4 regions of the Comamonas sp. GW821-FHT11H03 genome follow, and region 4 is predicted to be linked to each of the others. Evidence: predicted binding sites of a transcription regulator. Region 4 holds the regulator's gene; each other region holds the start of a gene.
What was found. Region 4 encodes sigma-54, which starts transcription at its own class of promoters, with help from an activator protein. Its sites were predicted from a motif close to TGGCANGNAANCTGCTTT; they were not measured.

Region 1 (5,760 bases), on a different contig from region 4:
TTTCCGACATCTTCTGCGCCGTGATCGGTGCCGGCGAATCCAGCGGCAGCCTGGGCCCGGTGCTGGAGAACCTGGCCGACGACCTGGAGGCGCGTCAGGCACTGCAGTCCAAGCTCATCGGCGCCTCGCTGTATCCGGCCATCGTGACGCTGGTGGCCATCGTCATCGTGACCTTTCTGGTCAGCTATGTCGTGCCGCAGGTCGCCGGCGTATTTGCCGGCACCAAGCGTGCGCTGCCGTTTCTCACCGTGGTCATGCTCGGCATCAGCAGCTTTGTGCGCAGCTATGGCTGGTTCATGCTGGCCGTGCTGCTGCTGGCTGCCGCGGGTTTTCGGCTGGCGCTCAAGAACGAGGCGTTTCGCGAGCGCTTCGATGCCCAGTGGCTGCATCTGCCACTCATAGGCCGGCTCTCGCGCAGCTATAACGCGGCGCGCTTTGCCGGTACCCTGGCCATGCTGGCCGGCGCGGGCGTGCCCATTCTCAAGGCCTTGCAGGCCGCCGCCGAGACGCTGAACAACCGCGCCCTGCGCGCCGATGCCATGGATGCGCTGGTGCTGGTGCGCGAAGGCGCGCCACTGGCCTCGGCCCTGGCACAGAAGAAGCGCTTTCCGGGCCTGCTCGCCATGTTCGCCCGACTGGGCGAGCAGACGGGCCAGCTGCCGCTGATGCTGCAGCGTGCCGCCACCCAGCTGTCCACCGAAGTCCAGCGTCGTGCCATGCACCTGGCCACGATTTTGGAGCCCCTGCTCATCGTCGTCATGGGGCTGGTGGTCATGCTCATCGTGCTGGCCGTGCTCATGCCCATCATCCAGCTCAACCAGTTCGTCAAATAGGCCGGCCGCGCCCGTAGCGTTGCGGAAGCGCCCACTCCAGCTTGGCGCAATTCTTGCTTTCTTTTAGTGCATTGCGGGTTTTTCCCGCAATTTCGCACCAATAAATAGCAAATTTCAGCTGGAGCGTTTTCATGCAAGCACTAAAACAGGGCGCAGATGCCCTGTTCATTTTGATGGGCGCCGTCATGGTCCTGGCCATGCACGCCGGTTTCGCCTTTCTGGAGCTGGGCACCGTGCGCCGCAAGAACCAGGTCAATGCCCTGGTCAAGATCCTGGTCGACTTCTCGGTCTCCACCGTGGTCTATTTCGCGCTCGGCTATGGCGTGGCCTACGGCACGCACTTTTTCGTGGGCGCCGAGCAGCTGGCGGCACTCAACGGCTATGGCCTGGTCAAGTTCTTCTTTCTGCTGACCTTCGCCGCCGCCATTCCCGCCATCATCTCGGGCGGCATTGCCGAACGCGCCAAGTTCTGGCCCCAGCTGATCGCCACGGCCGTGATCGTGGGCCTGATCTACCCCTTCTTCGAGGGCATTGTCTGGAACCAGCATTTCGGCGTGCAGGCCTGGATCAAGGCGCTGACCGGCTCCGAATTCCACGACTTTGCCGGCAGCGTGGTGGTCCACGCCGTCGGCGGCTGGATCGCCCTGGGCGCCGTGCTGCTGCTGGGCCCGCGCCGCAACCGCTACCGCCAGGGCGGAGCGATTGCCGCCACACCGCCCTCCAGCATTCCCTTCCTGGCGCTGGGCGCCTGGATTTTGATCGTGGGCTGGTTCGGCTTCAATGTGATGAGTGCCCAGAATCTGGACAAGATCTCCGGCCTGGTCGCCGTGAACTCGCTGATGGCCATGGTGGGCGGCACGCTGGCCGCCCTGGCTGTGGGCAAAAACGACCCGGGGTTTGTGCACAACGGCCCGCTGGCCGGCCTGGTCGCCGTCTGCGCGGGCTCGGATCTGATGCACCCTCTGGGGGCGCTGGTCGTGGGGGCTGCCGCCGGTGCCATCTTTGTATTCATGTTCACGCTGACGCAGAACAAATGGAAGATCGACGATGTGCTGGGCGTGTGGCCGCTGCACGGTCTGTGCGGCGCCTGGGGCGGCATTGCGGCCGGCATCTTCGGCACGCAGGCGCTGGGCGGGCTTGGCGGCGTGCACCCTCTGGCCCAGCTCATAGGCACGCTGATGGGCGTGGCCTGGGCCGCGCTGGGCGGCCTGCTGGTCTACGGCCTGCTCAAGAAAACCGTGGGGCTGCGCCTGAGCCAGGAGCAGGAGTTCGACGGCGCAGACCTGTCCATACACCACATCAGTGCCACGCCCGAGCGCGAAGCCAACTGGTGAGGGCGTGGCGGGCTGCGTATCATCAGAGCTTGTCTGCACATCCGCTTAAAGCCGTACCGCCATGGCCATGACCCTGAACGACAAGCTCGTCGTCGCCATCTCCTCGCGAGCCCTTTTCGATTTCGAGGAGGAAAACCGCCTCTTCGAGGACAGCGACCCGGCGAGCTATCTGCGCCTGCAGCGCGAGCGGCTGGACGTGCCTGCCGCGCCCGGTGTGGCCTTCTCGCTGGTCAAGAAGCTGCTGGCCTTCAACACCGAAGGACAGCAGCATGTGGAGGTGGTGCTGCTCTCGCGCAACGACCCCGTCAGCGGCATGCGCGTCTTCCGCTCGGCCAAGGCCCATGGCCTGCACTCCATACAGCGCGGCGTATTCACCCAGGGGCGCGACCCATTCGGCTATCTGCGCCCGCTGGGGGCCCAGCTTTTTCTGTCGGCGAATGCCGAGGACGTGACCCAGGCACTGCAGCTGGGCTACCCGGCAGCCCATGTGTTCACCGACTCCATGCGCGCCAGCAGCAGCCATCCGCGCGAAGTGCGCATCGCTTTCGACGGCGATGCCGTGCTGTTTTCCGACGAGGCCGAGCGCATCTTCCAGACCCAGGGCCTGGAGGCTTTCCAGCAGCATGAGCTGGAAAAGGCCGCCCAGCCGCTGCCCGAAGGCCCGTTCAAGCCCCTGCTGGCCGCCCTGCACCGGCTGCAGCAGGCCGATGTGGCGGACATGCGCGTGCGCACGGCCCTGGTCACGGCGCGCAGCGCCCCGGCCCATGAGCGCGCGCTCAATACGCTGATGGACTGGAAGATCGATGTCGATGAGGCCATGTTCCTTGGCGGACTGGCCAAGGGCGGGTTTCTGCGCGAGTTCGAGCCCGACTTCTTCTTCGACGACCAGACCGGCCATGTACGCAATGCGGCCGGACATGTTCCCTCTGGCCATGTGCGCAGCGGCATTGCCCATGACAAGGCGGCGCTGCCTACGTAAAGCTTGGCAAAGTCCGGCAAGCGAATGCAAAACTTTGAAAGTGCGGCGGGCAGAAGGTTGAGAATGCCGTCATGGCCCTCATCTGTACTGCTATGTCAAAAGCCAAGAACCACCCCATCGTCGCGCGCAGCAGCTCGGTCATGAAGACCGCCATGGGCGTGCTGCTGACCAGCGCCGTGCTGCTGCTGCCCACGGTGCGCGCCGAGGAACCCTCGGGCGACAAGATGGGGGAGAGGCAGGGAACCCAGCTGTCCAAGGGCGAGATCAAGGCCCAGCAGCAGTTCAAGATGCTGGACTTCAATCAGGATGGCAAGCTCAGCCGCAAGGAAGTGGCCATCATCCCGAAGCTGGCCGCCGCCTTTGACGAAACCGACACCAACAAGGACGGCTTCGTCACCTATGAGGAAGTGCGCGCCTTTGCCGTCAAATACCGTGCAGAGCGTGAAAAGGCCAAGGCCGCCGAAGCCGTGGCGACTGCGCCGGCCAAGGATGACGCTCACAAATCAGAAGCTAACAGCGCTGACCCTGAAAGAAAATAAGGCATAAAAATAGCTGAATCGCTTGAATATCAAGCGCAATCAGCTATCAAAATCGAAGCGAACGCCTTACTTGGCGTTGCCGCTGCGCTTGACCCGTGGCTCGGAATAAGTCAGCGGCTCATTGCGCGCGTGCTGCTTGCTCTGCAGCAGATCTTCCGACTTGCTGGTTTCCTGCGCCTGCTCCACCGCCTGGGCGCTGGCGCGCCACATGGACTGGATGAACTCGATCAGCTGCTTGGAGATGGGCTCCTTGGGCGGCTCCTCCACCTCTTCTTTTTGCTTGATCTCCTCGGCCAGCGTCCAGTCGCGGTTCTCGGTATCGGGAGCCGATGGCTTCTCGGGTTCGCGTACCGTGCGGCCCTCGCCGATCTTGTCAACCGACTCAGAGGCATTCACCGCATTCACGGGACGCACCGGCGCGGCGCCAGAGGCGCCTGTGGAGTACAAATCCGCACCCTGGGTACGCCAGGGCGTCTGTGTCCGGTCTAGAGGTGGAATTTGCATGGCTTGGCCCTCGGCAGTAAAAAGGTGCAGGCGAAAAATCAGCTATCTCGCCCTGTTATCGGCCACGCTTGAGAAAACTGTAGGATTATTTTCAATCCTATTTTGATAGCTATTAGCCTATATATATCAAGCGCCGTTGCGCAATTTGATACAAAAAAGGGCCTCGCATTCGTGCGAGACCCTCGAAAACGTTGCCCTGCGCGGCTTACAGAAAGCGCTCCAGCAGCTTGCGCGAATGCCTGTCCAGCTTGCTGCTGTCGGGAATCCGGTACTGCACGCCATCCTGGCCCGTGATCTGCAGCCGGGTGCGACCGGCCAGCTTGCGGATGTCTTCCTCGGCCTTGAGCACCATCTGCGTCGGGCCGCGATCCGTCTGCAGGTCCCAGGTGCTGGGGGTGGAAAAACTGGAGACATTGAGGATGCGCTCGATGGTCGGCACAAACTCGCGCACAGCCAGGTCCTGCTCGATCAGCTGGCGATGCTCGGGCTGCAGGTCGGCCATGCGGGCCACCCACAGCGCTTCCTTGCCATCGGCCGCAATCAGCGACAGCCCTTCGGTGGGAGCCGCGATGGGGAATGCGCGCACGGGAACCACCGCTTCGTAGACCAGGCCGTTGCCCAGGGTCAGCACCAGACGGCCATGGGCATTGCGCACCAGTTGCATGCCGTTCAGATTGGATTGGGGAGCTTCGATCATTGGGGTTCCTTGGTCTGCAGCTTCAGGCCGGCCGCTTGCGCATCCTCTTCGGCACGGCGCGCCTGCGCGTCGTACAGACGGAAGTAATGGCCCTTGAGGTCCATCAGCTCGTCGTGCGGGCCCACTTCGACGATCTCGCCACGATCCATGACCACCAGACGGTCGGCCTTGCGCAAGGTGGACAGACGGTGGGCAATGGCGATCGTGGTGCGCCCCTGGACCAGATTGTCCAGTGCCTTCTGGATTTCCTTTTCGGTCTCGGTATCCACCGCCGAAGTGGCTTCGTCGAGGATCAGGATGCGCGGATCGATCAGCAGCGCACGCGCGATAGAGATGCGCTGGCGCTCGCCGCCCGAAAGGCCCTGGCCGCGCTCGCCGACCAGGGAGTCATAGCCATGAGGCAGGCGCAGGATGAACTCGTGGGCATGGGCGGCACGTGCTGCGGCCACGATTTCCTCGCGCGTGGCGTCGGGCTTGCCGTAGGCGATGTTCTCGGCGATCGTGCCGAAGAACAAAAAGGGCTCCTGCAGCACCAGGCCGATATTGCTGCGGTAGTCGGACACGGACATGCGGCGCACGTCCACGCCGTCGAGCTGGATGGAGCCCTCGGAGACGTCGTAGAACCGGCAGATCAGATTGACCAGGGTGCTCTTGCCCGAGCCGCTGTGGCCGACCAGTCCGATCATCTCGCCGGGCTTGATCTGCAGGTTCAGATGCTTGATGACGGCGCGGCTGCCGTAGCGAAAGCCCACATCCTCCATGGTGATGGCGCCCTTGGCCTTGCCGGGCAGCTTCACGGGGTTGCTGGGCTCGGGCACATTGCTGACATGGTCGAGGATGTCGAAGATGCGCTTGGCACCGGCCGCCGCCTTCT
Region 2 (5,760 bases), on a different contig from region 4:
AAGGCATGGGCAAGCACATAGACGGCGGCTCCATAGACACCTATCAGCGCATGATCCATCACATGGACGAAGGCATTGGCTGGCTGCTGGATGCGCTGGAGGAAAAAGGCATGAGCGAGAACACGCTCATCGTCTTCACCAGCGACAACGGCGGCGAGCGCTTCTCCAATACCTGGCCCTTCGTGGGCCAGAAGATGGACCTGCTCGAGGGCGGCATCCGCGTGCCTTTGCTGGCGCGCTGGCCGGCGCGCATGACGGCCGGAGCCGTCTGCGACACGCCCAGCCTGAGCATGGACTGGTCGGCGACCTTTTTGGCCGCCGCCGGCGTGGCCGCGCATGCCGACTATCCGCTGGATGGCATCAGCCTGCTGCCCCTGATGCAGGATCAAAGCTGGATGCCCGAGCGCGACCTGGCCTGGCGCATGAAGCACCGCGAGCAAAAGGCCTTGATACGCGGCGACTGGAAATACCTGCAGATCGAGGGCATCGAATACCTGTTCCACATCGGCAACGACCCGCGCGAGCGCGCCAATCTGCGTGATCGTGAGCCCCAGAAACTGGCCGAGCTGCGCAGCGCCTGGCAGCACTGGAATCAGGACTTTCCGCCCATTCCGCAGGAAGCCAAGGTCTCGCTGGTGTTCACCAAGGCAGACCTGCCCCAGGCCAGCTTCTGAACTGCGGCCGCCCCCCAAGCCCATCGCCCAGCCGATGGGCTTTTTCTTTGCCAGCGCCCAGATAAAGAGCGCGCACTCACTCCCAAATCCCCTGATTGGTGCAAGAAGCCGGGAAAAAGCAGAGCCATGGCGGTGCACCGCAAAAACGCACCATCTTGGTGCAATCAATTTCGGCCAGCACCCAGGTGGCGAAAGTTGCGCTCAGTGATTGTGAGAACTCGTAGCTTTTTGTACTGGGCAGCTATGGTCCGGTGCCTGTTTCAGGGCCTTGGGCAGCGCGCCGTGCCGCAGCCGCCGCAGAGACTGGCACGGTCTGTGCTTTGAAAGTTCATCCGAGATTTTTGCCACGAAATTTTCAAACCGGAGGAACCCTGAATGCCTAGTCCCGCTGCAAGCCGTTTCAAGACTTTCGCCAAGACTGCCGCCCTGGCCTGCGCCGTTGTCGCCCCCATGTGGGCCCATGCCCAGCTCTCCGCCAACGTTGCCCTGACCACCAACTACAAGTTCCGCGGTCAGGACCAGGACGCCAGCCGCACCAAGGCCGTGAAGCCCGCGCTGCAAGGTGGTTTTGACTACACGTTCGGTGACAGCGGCTTCTACGTGGGCAACTGGAACTCCTCCGTGGACTGGCTGCCCGGCAACTCGCTGGAAACCGACTTCTACGGCGGCTACAAGTTCAAGGCAGCCGATGTGGACTGGGACGTGGGCATGCTGACCTATGTGTACTCGGGCAATGCCAACGGCAACACCACCGAGATCTACGGCTCCGGCACCTACGGCCCGTTCACGGCCAAGTATTCGCACACGGTGTCCAAGGACTACTTCGGCTGGGCCGGCGCCAAGGCGGGTTCGGGTCTCAAGGGCCGCAACACCGGATATCTGCAGTTCTCCTACAGCCAGGAAGTGATGCCCAAGGTGACACTGAAAGCATCAGTTGGTTACACCCATTTTTCCAGCGACATCAAGGACCTGGGCGTTCCCAACTATGTGGACTACAGCTTGGGTGGTGCCTATGACCTGGGCGACGGCTTCTCTGCTGGTGCAGCGGTGACCGGCGCCAACAAGAAGGCCTACTTCGGCGATGTGAACAAGGCGCGTCTGATTCTGACGCTCTCCAAGACTTTCTAATTTTTCAGGAGCCCGTCATGAAAATGGTGATCGCCATCATCAAACCCTTCAAGCTCGACGAAGTGCGTGAAGCGCTTTCCCAAATCGGTGTCCAAGGCATCACCGTGACCGAAGTCAAGGGCTTTGGTCGTCAAAAGGGTCACACCGAGCTGTACCGCGGTGCCGAGTATGTGGTGGACTTTCTGCCCAAGCTCAAGATCGAGGCCGCGATTGCCGACGATCTGGTCGATGCCGCCATCGACGCCATCGAGGGCGCAGCCCGCACCGGCAAGATCGGCGACGGCAAGATCTTTGTGCAGGCGCTGGAGCAGTCGATCCGTATCCGTACAGGAGAAACCGGCGACGCGGCCCTGTAAAGGCCCAGTCTCTCTGGAACCGTTTTGAGAAAGATTGCCATGATCAAGAAATTATTGACCGCAGGCCTGGGACTGGGCCTGCTGGCTGCAAGTGCCACAGGCTTTGCCCAGGAAGCTGCAACGGCTGCCGCCGCCGCAGCGCCCGTGGCCGAAGCAGCGGCCGAGGCCGTTCCCACCCTGAGCGCCGGTGACACCGCCTGGATGCTGACCTCGACCATGCTGGTGATCCTGATGGTCATCCCCGGACTGGCGCTGTTCTACGGCGGCCTGGTGCGCAGCAAGAACATGCTGTCCGTGCTGGCCCAGGTCTTCGTGATCTTTTCGCTGATCACCGTGCTGTGGGCCATCTACGGCTACTCGCTGGCCTTTGGTGGCGAGGGCAAGTTCTTCGCCGGCTTCGACAAGCTGTTCCTCATGGGGATCACGCCTGACACGCTGTCGTCCATGCTCAAGACCATCCCCGAATATGTGTTCGTGGCCTTCCAGTCCACCTTCGCCGCCATCACCGTGGCGCTGATCGTGGGTGCATTTGCCGAGCGCATCAAGTTCGCGGCCGTGATCGTGTTCTCCGTGCTGTGGTTCACCTTCAGCTACATCCCCATGGCCCACATGGTGTGGGGCGGCGGTCTGCTGGGTGCCGATGGCGCGCTGGACTTCGCGGGCGGCACCGTGGTGCACATCAACGCCGCCGTGGCCGGTCTGGTGGGTGCCTACATGCTGGGCAAGCGCATCGGCTTCGGCAAGGAAGCCCTGCCTCCTCACAGCCTGACGCTGACCATGGTGGGTGCCTCGCTGCTGTGGGTGGGCTGGTTCGGCTTCAACGCCGGCTCTGCCGGTGCTGCCAACGGCATTGCCGGCCTGGCCTTCATCAACACCATCCTGGCGACCGGCGCTGCCGCCATCTCCTGGATCGTGGCCGAAGCGCTGCTGCGCGGCAAGGCCTCCATGCTGGGTGCCGCCTCGGGTGCCGTGGCCGGTCTGGTGACCATCACGCCCGCCGCCGGTTTTGTCGGCCCCATGGGCTCCATCGTCATGGGCATCATCGCCGGCCCTCTGTGCTTCTGGGGCGTGTCCGGCCTCAAGCACATGCTCAAGGTCGACGACGTCTGCGACGTGTTCGGCGTCCACGGTGTCGGCGGTATCCTGGGTGCCATCCTGACCGGCGTGTTCTGCGCCAAGGGCCTGGGCGGTATCGAGCCCGAGGGCTACAACATGGCCCATCAGCTGTGGGTGCAGGTCGAGAGCGTGCTGGTGACCATCGTCTGGTCTGGCGTGGTCTCCTACGTGGCCTACAAGATTGCCGATCTGACCGTGGGTCTGCGTGTCTCGGAGGAGTCCGAACGCCAGGGCCTGGACATCACTTCTCACGGTGAGGTGGCCTACACCCGCTAAGCGGCAGGCTCTTCGCAAGTTCAGTTTCATTACGTTGCCCCGCAGTGCAAGCTGCGGGGCTTTTTTATTCACGCCTGCTTTTCAAAAAAATCAAAGACCAGGCCTTCCTGCCCAAGGGGCGGCCCGGCTACCATGCAGGCCATGGATTCAGCCACCAGCCAAATCAATCAGCTCAGCGAGCGCATTCGCGCCGCTGCCAGTGACAAGACCCCGCTGCGCATCTGCGGCGGCGGCAGCAAGGACTTCTATGGCCTGCGTCTGCAGGGCGAGCCGCTGTCCACGCGCGCGCTCAGCGGTATCGTCAGCTACGAGCCCAGCGAGCTGGTGGTGACCGTTCGCGGCGGCACGCCACTGGCCGAGCTGGAGGCAACATTGGCCAGCCAAGGCCAGTGCCTGGCTTTCGAGCCGCCGCACTTCGGCGCCGCCAGCACCGTCGGGGGCATGGTCGCCGCAGGCCTGTCCGGCCCGTCGCGTGCCAGCGTGGGCGCAGTACGTGACTTTGTGCTGGGCCTGGAGATGATCAACGGCCAGGGCGAGCTGCTGCGCTACGGCGGCCAGGTCATGAAGAATGTGGCCGGCTATGACGTCTCGCGCCTGATGACGGGCAGCTGGGGGACGCTGGGCCTGATCACCGAGATCAGCCTCAAGGTCCTTCCCATAGCCCCAGCGGAAGCCACGCTGCGCTTTGATAGCTGCAGCCAGGCGCAGGCGCTGGACTGGCTCAATCACTGGGGTGGCCAGCCGCTGCCGCTCAATGCCAGCAACTGGCTGGAAGAAGACGGCAAGGGCACGCTGTATCTGCGACTGCGCGGCGCCCGCGCCGCCGTTCAGGCCGCCACGCTGCGCCTGGGTGGCCAGCGGCTGGACAACGACGCCGTTACCGCCGACTGGAGCTCCAGCCGCGATCTGAACCTGCCCTGGTTCCAGCAGCGCGCTGCCGATCATTGCCTGTGGCGTCTGTCCACTCCTGCGACCGCAGCGCCGCTGCCATTGCCGCCAGGCGCAGCAGGCCCGTTCATCGACTGGCATGGCGCTCAGCGCTGGGTGCAGGCCCCGCGCTCGGCCGCTGCCGCCTTGCAGCAACTCGCGCAGGCAGCCGGCGGATCCGCTTCTCTTTTCAGAGCCGAGGACGCCAGCCAGACAAGCGCCAACAGCGATCTCGATGCGCATGCACAGGCCAGCCCGGCAGGCCGCACATCGGCGCAGCTGCATGCCCGGCTCAAGCAGGCATTCGACCCCGCCGGCATTCTCAATGTGGGCCGTCTCTCGGCGCATTGGTAAGAACAAGGACAGCACCCCATGCAAACCAATCTCGCGCCCGAATACCGTGCCACGCCCGAAGGTCAGGAAGCCGAAGCCATCTTGCGCAAATGCGTGCATTGCGGCTTCTGCACCGCCACCTGCCCCACCTATCAGACCCTGGGCGATGAGCTGGACGGCCCGCGCGGCCGCATCTATCTGATCAAGCAGGTGCTGGAAGGGCAAACACCCACGCGGGCCACGCAGCTGCATCTGGACCGCTGCCTAACATGCCGCAACTGCGAATCCACCTGCCCCAGCGGCGTGCAATACGGCCACCTGGTCGATATCGGCCGCAAGATCGTCGATGAGCAGGTCGAGCGCCCCACGGGCGAGAAGCTGCAGCGCTGGCTGCTCAAGGAGGGCATGAATTCCCCGCTGTTCGCCCCCGCGCTGAAGCTGGGCCGCGCCGTCAAAGGCCTGCTGCCCGAGTCCCTGGGCGAGAAGATACCGGCCGCCCAGGATGCCGGGGCCTGGCCCGTGCGCGAGCATGCGCGCAAGGTGCTGCTGCTGGCAGGCTGCGTGCAGCCGGCCATGATGCCCCGCATCAATTACGCCACGGCCCGCGTGCTGGACGCCGTGGGCGTGCAAACCGTGATTGCCGACAAGGCCGGTTGCTGCGGTGCGGTGAAATTCCACCTCAACGACCAGGACGGCGGCAAGGCCCAGATGCGCGCCAATATCGACGCCTGGTGGCCGCTGGTTGAACGCGGCGAGGTCGAGGCGATCGTGATGAACGCCTCGGGCTGTGGCGTCACCGTCAAGGAGTACGGCCATCTGCTGCGGCTGGAGCCGCAATACGCCGACAAGGCCGCGCGCATCAGCGCCCTGACCCGCGACCTCAGCGAACTGCTGCCCGACATGCTGCCCGAGCTGGTGGACAAGCTCAGGAACCGCGTCACGGTGCCACG
Region 3 (5,760 bases), on a different contig from region 4:
AGCCCGAAGGGTTGCCGACCAGCACGCGGCGGAAGGCCTCGATCTCGGCCTTGGTCGCGGCCGGCCCGATCAGCATGCCGTAGCCGCCTGCACCGTGCACCTCCTTGACGACCAGCTCATGCAGGTGCTCGAGCACGTATTGGAGGTCGTCCTCCTTTCGGCACAGCCAGGTCGGCACGTTCTGCAGGATGGGCTCCTCACCCAGATAGAAGCGGATCATCTCCGGCACATAGGGGTACACCGATTTGTCATCGGCCAGGCCCGTGCCCACGGCATTGCAGATATTGACGTTGCCTGCACGGTAGGCCCGCATCAGGCCCTTGCAGCCCAGCGTCGATGTGGGCCTGAAGACTTCGGGGTCGAGGAAATCATCGTCCACACGGCGGTAGATCACGTCCACACGCTGCAAACCCTGGGTGGTGCGCATATAGACCACGTCTTTCTCGACCACCAGATCCTGGCCTTCGACCAGCTCCACCCCCATTTGCTGGGCCAGGAAGGCATGCTCGAAATAGGCACTGTTGTACATGCCCGGAGTCAGCACCACCACCGTGGGCTCCAGCACGCCCGAGGGCGCGCTGGCACGCAAAGTGTCGAGCAGCATGTCGGGATAGTGGGCCACGGGTGCCACGGCATGCTTGCCGAAAAGCTCGGGGAACAGGCGCATGGTCATGCGGCGGTTTTCCAGCATGTAGGAAACACCCGATGGCACGCGCAGATTGTCCTCCAGCACGTAGTAGACGCCGTTGCCCTGCTCATCGGGCGCACGCACGATGTCTATGCCGGCGATATTGGCGTAGACATCGTTGGGCACCTGAATGCCCTCCATCTCGGGCCGGTACTGGCTGTTGCCGCGCACCAGCTCCGTCGGAATCAGGCCGGCACGCACCATGTCCTGCCCATGGTAGGCATCGCGGATAAAGCAGTTGAGCGCCTTCACGCGCTGGGCCAGACCCGCCTGCATGCTGGCCCACTCATGGGCCGCAATGATGCGGGGGATCAAATCGAACGGAATCAGGCGTTCCGTACCGGCGCCGCTCTCGTCCTTGTCGCCATAGACGGCAAAGGTGATGCCCACGCGCCGAAAGATCATCTCGGCTTCCGCCATGCGGGCTTGCATGGTGGCGTGCGGCTGGTGCGCCAGCCATTGAGCATAGACCTTGTAGTGGGCCCGTACATCGCTGCCCTCATAGGGCAGCATTGCGTACATTTCATCGAATTTCTGCATACTTGCACGCCTCCTGCGAATGGATTGTCAGTTGTTAAGCAAGAATCAGGCCCATTGACCCGCCCTCCTCAAAAACACAGGCCATTCATGCACTTCATGTGTCGATCAGTGTAGCAATGCAGCCCCGCGCCAAGGCGCAGTTGGCGAGCAGTACTCGGGGCTATGGCACGCTCGCACAGCACAGATTCAGGGCTCTAGCAGCGCCGCAGGTGTGGGCGTGCTGACCACGTTGACTGCGCTTGTGGTCACGGCAAAGCATCGCCGTCACACCCTGCCCCAAGCGGCTGCAATAGCGTGACCGAATAATGGCCTGACCGAATAATGGCCTGACCGAACAACGGTCACCTGCGGCTGCGCTGGGCGCAAAAAACCGCACCAATGGCACCGGATTCGGCGCCCAACTAAAACGAGGGAATCGGCAGCCCTATGGCTTGCATGTCGAGCCGCAAGCGGTCATCGGCCTCCTTCATGGCCAGTGGCAAGGTGAAGTTCGGAAAGGCAAGAGCCAGGACTGCTCCATCACTCAGGCTTGCTCGAATACGCTGCGGCAAAGGCTCGGCAAGCGTGGCACAACCGTCTTCATCGACATGCCCTTCGATGGGAAGACGCTCTGGTTTTTCCAGTGAACGGTGCACCTGCAATCGCCACGAAGTGTTAGAGCCAAGGTTGTAAGTGCCGCCATACAGCTGGCTCAGACCCAGGCCACAGGCTTGCAGGTACAGCGGCTTATCGGGCAAGGCCTTGGCCTGCTCGCGCTGGCTCTGCAGAAAACGCCCCCACTCCAGACGAGACAAGACGGAGTCAGCCCGTAAGCCATCGCCGTCAGCAGCCTGCAACACCCGCAGCCTGCCTGCACCGTCTTCGAGTGCGGCCAAATCCGTCTCGTATCGAAGCACTTCCACAAGGCGACTAATGGCTGGTCGGGCAGCCTCCTTCAACCCCAGCAAAGCGGCTTGCTCGTAGTGATACGCTTCTGCCCGGCGGTCCACATCAGGCAGCCCTAAACCTTTGGCAGCCATGCGCGCCAGATGGTAGTGCGCCACCGCCACCTTCCGCTCTGCACCTTGCTGCAAAGCCTGTCGGGCACCGTTGAAATCCCGCTCCTCCAGCAGCATCACGCCATAGTTGCTCCATGCCTGCGCGTTGTCGAGAGCCATGCCCTTCTTCAACCCTGCCAATGCCTTGCCCCGCAGCCGCTCACGCGCGTCTTCTGTGGGAACGCTGAAGTGGTTATTGCGCAGCGCCAAATATGCCTGCAGATAATTGCGCGAGGCTTCCATGAGCGAGGTGATGTTCGCATCCTGCTCATAAGCCTGGACAAAGTAGTCTCCTGCTCGCTCGGCCCTGACAACCCCGCCATGGCGCTGCACCTCATAGTCGCGATCGCTAGGGCTGTATGCCTTGCCCAGATTGAACAGTGTCGGCATCAGCAAACCCCGCTGCAACGCCTCTTCGAACAAAGGAATGGCCTCGACAGAGCGCTTTTCACTCATGAGCACAGCGCCAAGATTGTGGCTGGCGCGCGCGGAGCCTGCGGCGCGTGCTTTTTCGTAATAGCTTTTGGCGAGCGCCTCGCTCTTGTCTACACCTTGCCCAAGGTGATAGGCCTTGCCGAGCAGGAACAAGGCTTGCGCGTCCCCTGTGGCCGCAGCGCTGTGAGCCTTTGGCAAAAACTCGCCATAGCGCTCCTGATTGAACAAAGCCTCCAGATCGGCGGCAGCCACAGCGTGTGTGAAACACAGGCTCAGGGACAGGGCAATAAACAATCGCGACATGGCATCAATCTCCAGGAGGCAGCGGCGCATACACAAGCCAAACGCCAGGCATGATGCTTTGAGCGCAAACAGGTCAGATGGGAATTTTTCGAACCGACAATTTCAGTCTGTCACAGGCAACCCTGCATGGGCACTTATACGTTGTTCAGACATGAACGCCAAGCAAGGTAGCTGCGCCTGACGCAGCGAAAGCCGCCACGGCAAGGCAAGGCAAGGCAAGGCAAGGCAAGGCAAGGCAAGGCAATCTATCTGTCAGGCCACGAGCGTGCAACCATCCATATCTGCATCCGCCTGAAGGCGGTACAGCATCACGGCAAGCCCCATGCGTGTTTCTCAGGGCTGCTGCCTGGAGACCGCATGGACGTCCCAATAATGCGCCCGAATCAAGCGCTCGCATTCCAATTTTTCCGGTTGAGCAGAGCTCCAGTAGGCTGCGCCGCAGCGATCCTGAGCCACCAGCTGGCTGCCCGCCGCCAGATAGCGCTGCACCACCGCTGTCACCGGATGTCCAAAACGATTCCGATAACCCGCCTGCACCACCGCCCAGCGCGGGCGCAGCGTGCTGACCCAGGACTCGGTCGATGACGTCTTGCTGCCATGGTGAGGCACCAGCAGCCAGTCCACCGGCTCGTCCAGACTGGTTTGCAGCAGTTGCCGCTCCTGCGCCGCCTCGATATCTCCGGCCAGCAGGGCCACGCGCCCGCTGGCCGAACGCAGGCGCAACACGCAACTGCCAAAGTTCGGCCTGGCCTTGCGTCCGTTGAGCCAGGCCTCTGCGGCGGGCGGATGCAGCACCTCAAACGTCACGCCATCCCATTGCCAGTGCTGTCCCTGTGTACAGCGCTGAACCGCAGCCAGGCCAGCCAGTTGCGCAGCTTGAATCACCGAGTCCGAGCCCCAGACTTTCGCGCGAGGCTGAGCCGCCTTGACGGCCAAAGCCCCGCCGGTGTGATCCTTGTCACTGTGGCTGAGCATCATGGCATCCATCTGCATGCCATTCGCAGCCATCAGCGGCAAGAGCACACGCTCACCGGCATCGCTCTGGCGGCTGTACTGCGGCCCTGCGTCATAGAGCAGACGGTGCCTGGCTGTGCTGATGATGACGGCATTGCCCTGGCCGATATCCGCCGCCAGCAGCTCGAACTCGCCGACACGCGGCCAGGCCTGAGGCCAGAACAAGGCAGGCAGCGCCAACAGCGCGGCCACCAGCCGCAGCCGGCCCGGCAAAGGCGCAATCACCAGCAGTCCGGCGGCTATCGCCAGCACACTGGCCCACCAGGCAGGCTGCGGCAAGGCCCATACGGCTCCGGGCAGCGCAGCCAGCCACTGCAGCAGGCTCATCAAGGGCAGCATGGCGACGGCGGCAGCGCTTGCCGCCATGGGCAGCACCGCAGCCAGCAAGGCCAGCGGCGTGACCACCAATGTGACCCAGGGAATGGCCAGCAGATTGGCCAGCAGGCCCACGACGGACACCTGACCAAACAGCAGCAGCCCCAGTGGCGCCAAGGCCAGCGAGATCAGCCACTGCTCGCGCCACAACTCCTTCACTCTTGCAAGAAATCGTCTTTTTGCGCTTGCAGCTTCGGCGCTATCCGCCACTGAATTGGAAGCAAGCAATACGCCGACGGCGACAAAACTGAGCCAGAACCCAGCCTGCCACAACGCCCAGGGGTCGGCCACCACAATCACCGCCAGTGCCAGCAGCCATACACAGGCCCAGGGCCAGCGCACGCCCAGCCATTGAAGCAGCGCCACTACGGCCAGCATGCAGATCGTGCGCTGCGCGGGCAGACCCCAGCCGCTGAACAAGGCATAGGCCGCCGCCAGCACCACGCCCACGGCCAGGGCCGCGCGCGGGGCAGGCATCCAACGACAAGCGGGCGCACTGAGCCTCCATGCACGGCCCACGATCAAGAAGGCCAGCCAGGCAAACATGGTGATGTGCAGGCCCGATATGCTCATCAGATGCGCCACGCCCGTCTGGCGGAACAGGGTCCAGTCCTTGCGCTCAATCGCCTGCTGATCGCCCACGGCCAGCGCTGCCACCACGCCCAGGGCGGCCTGAGCATGCTCTGCGCCGCCACCTGGCCACCAGCGCTGCAAGCGCAATGCCTCGCCCTGAATGCGATCGCGCAAGCCCTGTCGCCAGCGCTGCAACGGATATTGGTTTGTCACGGCCAGGAGTTCGGGCGCGGGCTGCTGGCGCACATAACCCGTGGCCTGCACTCCTTGCTCCCAGGCCAGCAGCTCGTAGTCAAAGCCGTGCGGATTGCGCGAGCCATGCGGGCGCTTGATGCGTACCGTGAAACGCCAGCGCTGGCCGGGACTGAGCGCCACGCCTTTGGCCCAGTCAGGCACGAGAGGCTGACTGGCATCCGGCACCTGCCCGAACGGGCCATACCAGGACAGCTCCAGCAGCCTTGGCACGCCGGCATCCGAGCTATCGACCACAAAACGCCAGCGCTGACCGTTGGCCTGGTTCTGCAGCATGGAAGCAATGCGACCCTCCACCTGCAAGTCCACCGCCTCCTGCGCCTGTGGCAGGGTCTGCTCCAGATAGGCGTGGGCGCGCCACCCCGTCAGCCCCGCCACACAGCAGGCAGCGCCCCACAGCATCAGCCACCAGCTCTGCCAGGGCCTGCCACGCCATCTGCATGCAAACAGCATTGTCAGCAAGCCCCCAGCCAGCAAGAGCTGGTAGAGCGACAGATGCCACAGCCTGGCCTGAGTCACCTGCCAGGCAGCACCCAGCACACA
Region 4 (5,760 bases):
GGCCCTTGCTTGAGATTTCAGGCTCGTGCCATTGGTAGTTTTGACAAAGCTGAACTTTTTTGGGCCTGTTGGCTCTGATACTGCAGACCTGATACAGGAGTTTGTTTAGATGAAACGTCGCGAATTCTCTCTGGCTGCCTCGGCAGCTGCTGCCGGTGCCCTGAGTCTGGGTGCCTCCTCCAGCTGGGCCCAGGGCGCTGCGCCCAAAGAAGGCAAGGACTACATCAAGCTCGGCAAGCCCGCCAGCGTGAGCGCGCCGGCCGGCAAGGTCGAGGTGGTCGAGTTCTTCTGGTACAGCTGCCCGCATTGCAATGTCTTCGAATCCCAGTTCGAAGCCTGGGCAAAGGGCCAGCCTGCCGATGTGGTGGTGCGCCGCGTGCCCGTGGCTTTCAATGCCTCTTTCGTGCCCCAGCAAAAGCTGTACTACGCCCTGGAGGGCATGAACCTGCTGCCCCAGCTGCACGCCAAGGTGTTCCGTACCATTCACGTGGATCGCAACCTGCTCAAGAACGATGACGCCATCTTTGACTGGGTCGGCAAGCAGGGCGTGGATCTGGCCAAGTTCAAGGAGGTCTACAACTCCTTCACTGTGGCCAATCAGGCGCGCAAGGCCGCTCAGCTGCAAAACGAATATGACGTCGAAGGCGTGCCCGCCATGGGCGTGGCCGGCCGCTACTACACGGACGGCACCAAGGCCGGCAATATGGAGAATGTGCTGCGCGTGGTCAATGCGCTGGTCGCCTCCAGTCGCAAGGCCTGAGATCAGGCAGCAGACGCCAGTGACGTTTGACGCCCAACGAGCCCGCCGTCGTGCGGGCTTTTTTATGGGTGTTTTTTACGCAAGTTGCAAAAAGGGAATGACTACAATGGATGCAAGAAACGTGCCTTCCATGAAAAAAACACTCCTACCTCTTGCGCTGGCCTGCGCCCTGGCAGCAGCGACCGGCATTGCTTATGCCGAAAAAGCCGACAGCGCCAAGCCCATGAATATCGAGGCGGATGCGCTGCGCCACGACGAGCTGCAGCAGACCAGTGTCTTCACCGGCAATGTGGTGATGACCAAGGGCACCATCGTGCTGCGCGGTGCTCAGCTCGATGTGCGGCAGGACGCCGAGGGCTATCAGTACGGCGTGGTCAAGGCCGAGGCCGGCAAGCGAGCCTTCTTCCGTCAGAAGCGCGATACGGTGGCCGGTCAGCCCGAGGAGTTCATCGAGGGCGAAGGCGAAGTCATCGAGTACGACGGCAAGGCCGATATCGTCAAGTTCATCCGTCGTGGCGAGATGCGCCGCTACCGTGGCGGTCAGCTCAGTGATCAGGTCACGGGCTCCATCATCATCTACAACAACATCACAGACGTCTACACGGTCGATGGTCAGAAGACCAGCGGTGGCCTGCCCAGCTCTTCCGTGGGGCAGGGCGGTCGTGTGCGCGCCATCATGGCGCCCAAGGACGGAACGCCGGGAGCCCAGCCCAAGCCTGCAACACCTGCCACGCAGCTGCGCCAGAGCATGACGCTGGGCGGCGAGAAAGCTGACGAGAAGAAATGAGCGAGCCGACTTTCTCCAGCAGCCGCAGCGGCGAGTCCGACAGCCGCCTGGAGGCCAAGCATCTGGCCAAGTCCTACGGCAGCCGCAAGGTGGTCAAGGATGTGTCCCTGTCCGTGCAAAAAGGCGAGGTGGTCGGTTTGCTCGGCCCCAACGGTGCGGGCAAGACCACATCGTTCTACATGATCGTGGGCCTGGTGCGCAGCGACGGCGGCGAGATCTTCATCGACGGTCAGCCGGTGGGCGGCATGCCGATTCACCAGCGTTCGCGCCTGGGCCTGTCCTATCTGCCCCAGGAAGCCTCCATCTTTCGCAAGCTCAGCGTGGAAGACAATGTGCGCGCCGTGCTGGAGCTGCAAAAGGACGAGCAGGGCAAGGCGCTGACGCAGGGCGAGATCGAAAAGCGCCTCACCGGCCTGCTGCAGGAGCTGCGCGTCGAGCATCTGCGCCAGTCGCCCGCGCTGGCCCTGTCCGGCGGTGAACGCCGTCGCGTGGAAATTGCCCGGGCCCTGGCCACGCAACCGCGCTTCATTCTGCTTGACGAGCCGTTTGCCGGCATCGACCCGATTGCGGTGATCGAGATCCAGCGCATCATCGGCTTCCTCAAGGAGCGCGGCATCGGCGTGCTGATTACCGACCACAATGTGCGCGAGACGCTGGGCATCTGTGACCACGCCTTCATCATCAGCGACGGCCATGTGCTGGCCGAAGGCACGCCCGAGGAGATCGTGGAGAACGCCGATGTGCGCCGCGTCTATCTGGGCGAACATTTCAGAATGTGATGACCCCTACGCTCCCCCACTTTGTCTGGTCGCTGCCCCCGGAAGGGACCCTGACCGGCTGCGCCGAGGTTTGCCTTGGGGCGGCCCGGCGGCAAACCCATGGCACTGTGCGCGTTGGCAATGATTGTCTGGGAGCCGCGCCTCGATGAAGCCAGGTCTCTCGCTACGCGTTTCGCAGCATTTGTCGCTTACGCCGCAGCTGCAGCAATCCATTCAGCTGCTGCAGCTCTCCACTCTGGAGCTGGCGCAGGAAGTCGAGCAGATGCTGGTCGACAACCCTTTTCTTGAACGTGCAGGCGATGAGGCCGAAGCCGCAGGAGATGCTCCTGTAGATGTAGCTGCTAGCGCCGGTGAATACAGCACTTCAGATAGTATTCATGCTGAAAAGGAGTCATTGCAGGCGCAACCAGCTACTGAAACGGTAGCGGAAGCGTCAACCCCCGAAACCCCTGAAACGCTGAACTGGGAGGCCGACGGCATGGACGGCCAGGACGGGGAGTGGGGCGGCGAATCGAGCAGCGAGTGGGATGCGCCCTCGGCCAGCAGCTCCACGCGCAACCGCGACGGCGATGACGAAACCGATGCCATCGATCTGGCGTGCGAGCACCAGAGCCTGACCGACTTTCTCCATCGTCAGGCGCTGAGCCTGCATCTGGGCGCGGCGGACATGGCGGCACTGCGCTTTCTCATCGAGTCGCTCAGCGAGGACGGCTATCTCGAGGATTCCCTGCAGGAGCTGGCGCAGAGCCTGGCCGGCGACGACCTGGAAGAGCGCGAGGAGCTGGAGCAGCACTTTGTCATTGCTCTGAAGCTGCTGCAAAGCCTGGAGCCCGTGGGCGTGGGGGCGCGTGATCTGGCCGAGTGCCTGCAGCTGCAGCTGCGCGACCTGATCCGCAACGCCGAGGACGAGGGCACGACCGAGGCGCATATGAACCGGTTGCTGCTGGCGCAATCCATCTGCGCGCAGCCCATGGACCTGCTGGCGCGGCGCGATCTGCGCAAGCTCACCAGCCTGTGTGGCGCACGCGAGGAGCAACTGCGCGAAGCCATGGCCCTGATCGCCAGGCTGGAGCCGCGTCCGGGGCGCCGCTTTGTCGACGTGGAGCGCCATATCGTGATACCCGATGTCATCGTGCGCCCGGTGCGGGCAGGCTCGGGCCGAGCGGACTTTTCCGTGCAGCTCAACCCCGATGTCATGCCGCGTCTGCGCGTGCACGACATCTATGCCAGCGTGCTTCGTCGCCACAAGAACAGCGACGGTCATGCGGCGCTGCAGCAGCAGCTGCAGGAGGCGCGCTGGTTCATCAAGAACATCCAGCAGCGCTTCGACACCATCTTGCGTGTTTCCGAAGCCATCGTGGAGCGGCAGAAGAACTTCTTTGTGCATGGCGAGCTGGCCATGCGGCCGCTGGTGCTGCGCGATATCGCCGACACGCTGGGCCTGCACGAGTCCACCATCAGCCGCGTGACCACGGCCAAGTACATGGCCACGCCCCAAGGCACCTTCGAGCTCAAGTATTTCTTCGGCTCGGGCCTGGGTACGGAAACCGGCGGCAGTGCCTCCAGCACGGCCGTGCGTGCGCTGATCAAGCAGTTTGTCGATGCCGAAGATGCCAAAAAGCCGCTATCGGATGCAAAACTAGCCGATATGCTCAAGGAGCAGGGCATCGAGTGCGCGCGCCGCACGGTGGCCAAGTACCGCGAGCAGCTGAAAATTCCCACCACCACGCTGCGCAAGGCGCTGTAGGGCGCCTCAGCCACAAAAAAGCCGCTGATGTATTCAGCGGCTTTTTGTTTAGAGCCATATGTCTTGATGAAGCAAGACCCAAGTGAGGGACAGCAAGCAAAGGCCGCCCTGCAGCGAAGATGTCGTCCCCTTCCGAAGAGAAAGGGGGAAGGCGCAAAGCGCCTCAGGGGGTTATCAAGAAACCAACCACCAGACAAACCAGACCAGCACGCCAATCATCAGCCCGAACTTGAGGACCTTGTAGAAGGTCGGATTCCAGTCGCGGAAGGCACGGCGGTACTTGCCGGCATAGAAGGAAATCTTGAACATCTTGCTGATCATGCCGCGCGGATCGCCCTCGTTGTTGGGCGAGCTGGCGGCGGCCACCACGTTCTTGCCCAGCCAGTGATTGAGCCACTGGGCAAAGCCATTGGTCATGGGGCGTTCCACGTCGCAGAACAGCACGATGCGGTTGCCCTCGCTGCGGTTCTCGGCCCAGTGCATAAAGGTCTCGTCGAAGATCACGCCTTCGCCTTCACGCCAGCTATAGGGCTGGCCGTCGACCTCGATCATGCAGCGGTCGTCGTTGGGGGCCAGCACGGCCAGGTGATAGCGCAGCGAGCCCGCATAGGGGTCGCGGTGCAGATTGAGCTTGGCGCCGGGCGGCAGCTCGGCAAACATGGCGGCCTTGACGCTGGGAATCGACTTCACCAGGGCCGTGGTCCTGGGGCACAGCTCCATGGCCGAAGGGTGGGCGTCGCCGTACCACTTGAGGTAGAAGCGCTTCCAGCCGGTCTTGAAGAAGGAGTTGAAGCCTGCGTCGTCGTTGTTGGCGGCGGCCTTGATCTGCATGTTCTTTTGCAGATTGACGGCTTCCTCGCGGATTTCACGCCAGTTGGCCTGCAGCGGTGCCAGTTCGGGAAAGGTGCTGGTGGGCAGATAGGGCGTGCGCGGCACCTTGCTGAACATCAGCATGAAGACGTTGAACGGCGCCGTGAACGTGGAGTGGTCAAACAGCTGGCGCAGCACCTTGTGGCGCACCTTGCCGCGCAGATGCATGTACAGCCCGCAGCCAAAGAAAAGCAGCACCAGTGCCAGAACGATAATTTTTGCCATAAGGACCAATTTTACCGGGGGCACCCCGGCGGTCACCATGGGGGCAGGTCAAACAGAACCGGGGTAGGGGAATATCAAAAGCAATAGCTGCAGGCGCTTGATGGTCAAGCGCAGCTGCCCGCTTGTCAGATGCTCAAGGCAGAGCCAGTACGGCGCAGTTGCACAGATCCGCGCTCTCGAAGGCCGTGGTGTCGCCCGCTTTGAGCCCCGGCACGGGGAACAGGCGTACCGTCAGCGGCTTGTTGAGGCGAAAAGCCATGGTGCCCGTGTCGCGCATGACGGCGGCGATCTGCTCGGCGCTGCTGTCGCCCGGCACGGGCACGGTATCGAGGCCGATGCCGCAGACGCTGCTGTAGGTCAGCAGGGCGCGGATATCAAACTCCTCATCGAGGCTGGCCTGGGCCAGGCCCTCGTCCTCGGTGACTGCCAGCATCAGGCCGCTGAAGCCGATTTGCGTGACGCCGCTGACCGATTTGAAGACTCGCGTCAGCAGGGCCGAGGCCTCCACCGTGCCGCTGGCGCCGAAATGGGGCACGCCCAGCAGTTGGTAGACATCGACCATGGAGGCGCAGGACTTCGAAGGCGCAGCCGA

Region 1: a site for sigma-54 is predicted at 876-893, ahead of AC1RTQ_RS05265 (ammonium transporter). Genes of this name have one in related genera too.
Region 2: a site for sigma-54 is predicted at 979-996, ahead of AC1RTQ_RS19560 (TorF family putative porin). Genes of this name have one in related genera too.
Region 3: a site for sigma-54 is predicted at 1,264-1,281, ahead of AC1RTQ_RS08155 (circularly permuted type 2 ATP-grasp protein). Genes of this name have one in related genera too.

What each region holds. Positions count from the first base shown of each region.
Region 1 covers NZ_JBXARF010000002.1:175,122-180,881, reverse strand. Annotated here, with positions in the region: gene gspF (type II secretion system inner membrane protein GspF) at 1-833, shown strand, start outside; gene AC1RTQ_RS05265 (ammonium transporter) at 965-2,167, shown strand; gene AC1RTQ_RS05260 (5'-nucleotidase) at 2,229-3,146, shown strand; gene AC1RTQ_RS05255 (EF-hand domain-containing protein) at 3,218-3,685, shown strand; gene AC1RTQ_RS05250 (hypothetical protein) at 3,752-4,189, opposite strand; gene AC1RTQ_RS05245 (cyanophycin metabolism-associated DUF1854 family protein) at 4,395-4,886, opposite strand; gene AC1RTQ_RS05240 (cyanophycin metabolism-associated ABC transporter) at 4,883-5,760, opposite strand, start outside.
Region 2 covers NZ_JBXARF010000009.1:183,616-189,375, reverse strand. Annotated here, with positions in the region: gene AC1RTQ_RS19565 (sulfatase family protein) at 1-674, shown strand, start outside; gene AC1RTQ_RS19560 (TorF family putative porin) at 1,050-1,802, shown strand; gene glnK (P-II family nitrogen regulator) at 1,820-2,158, shown strand; gene AC1RTQ_RS19550 (ammonium transporter) at 2,198-3,550, shown strand; gene glcE (glycolate oxidase subunit GlcE) at 3,683-4,831, shown strand; gene glcF (glycolate oxidase subunit GlcF) at 4,850-5,760, shown strand, end outside.
Region 3 covers NZ_JBXARF010000002.1:807,357-813,116, reverse strand. Annotated here, with positions in the region: gene AC1RTQ_RS08155 (circularly permuted type 2 ATP-grasp protein) at 1-1,228, opposite strand, end outside; gene AC1RTQ_RS08150 (SEL1-like repeat protein) at 1,630-3,003, opposite strand; gene AC1RTQ_RS08145 (DNA internalization-related competence protein ComEC/Rec2) at 3,337-5,760, opposite strand, start outside.
Region 4 covers NZ_JBXARF010000001.1:944,560-950,319, reverse strand. Annotated here, with positions in the region: gene AC1RTQ_RS04475 (thiol:disulfide interchange protein DsbA/DsbL) at 110-760, shown strand; gene lptA (lipopolysaccharide transport periplasmic protein LptA) at 891-1,547, shown strand; gene lptB (LPS export ABC transporter ATP-binding protein) at 1,544-2,326, shown strand; gene AC1RTQ_RS04460 (RNA polymerase factor sigma-54) at 2,472-4,073, shown strand; gene AC1RTQ_RS04455 (aspartyl/asparaginyl beta-hydroxylase domain-containing protein) at 4,248-5,168, opposite strand; gene AC1RTQ_RS04450 (DUF711 family protein) at 5,302-5,760, opposite strand, start outside.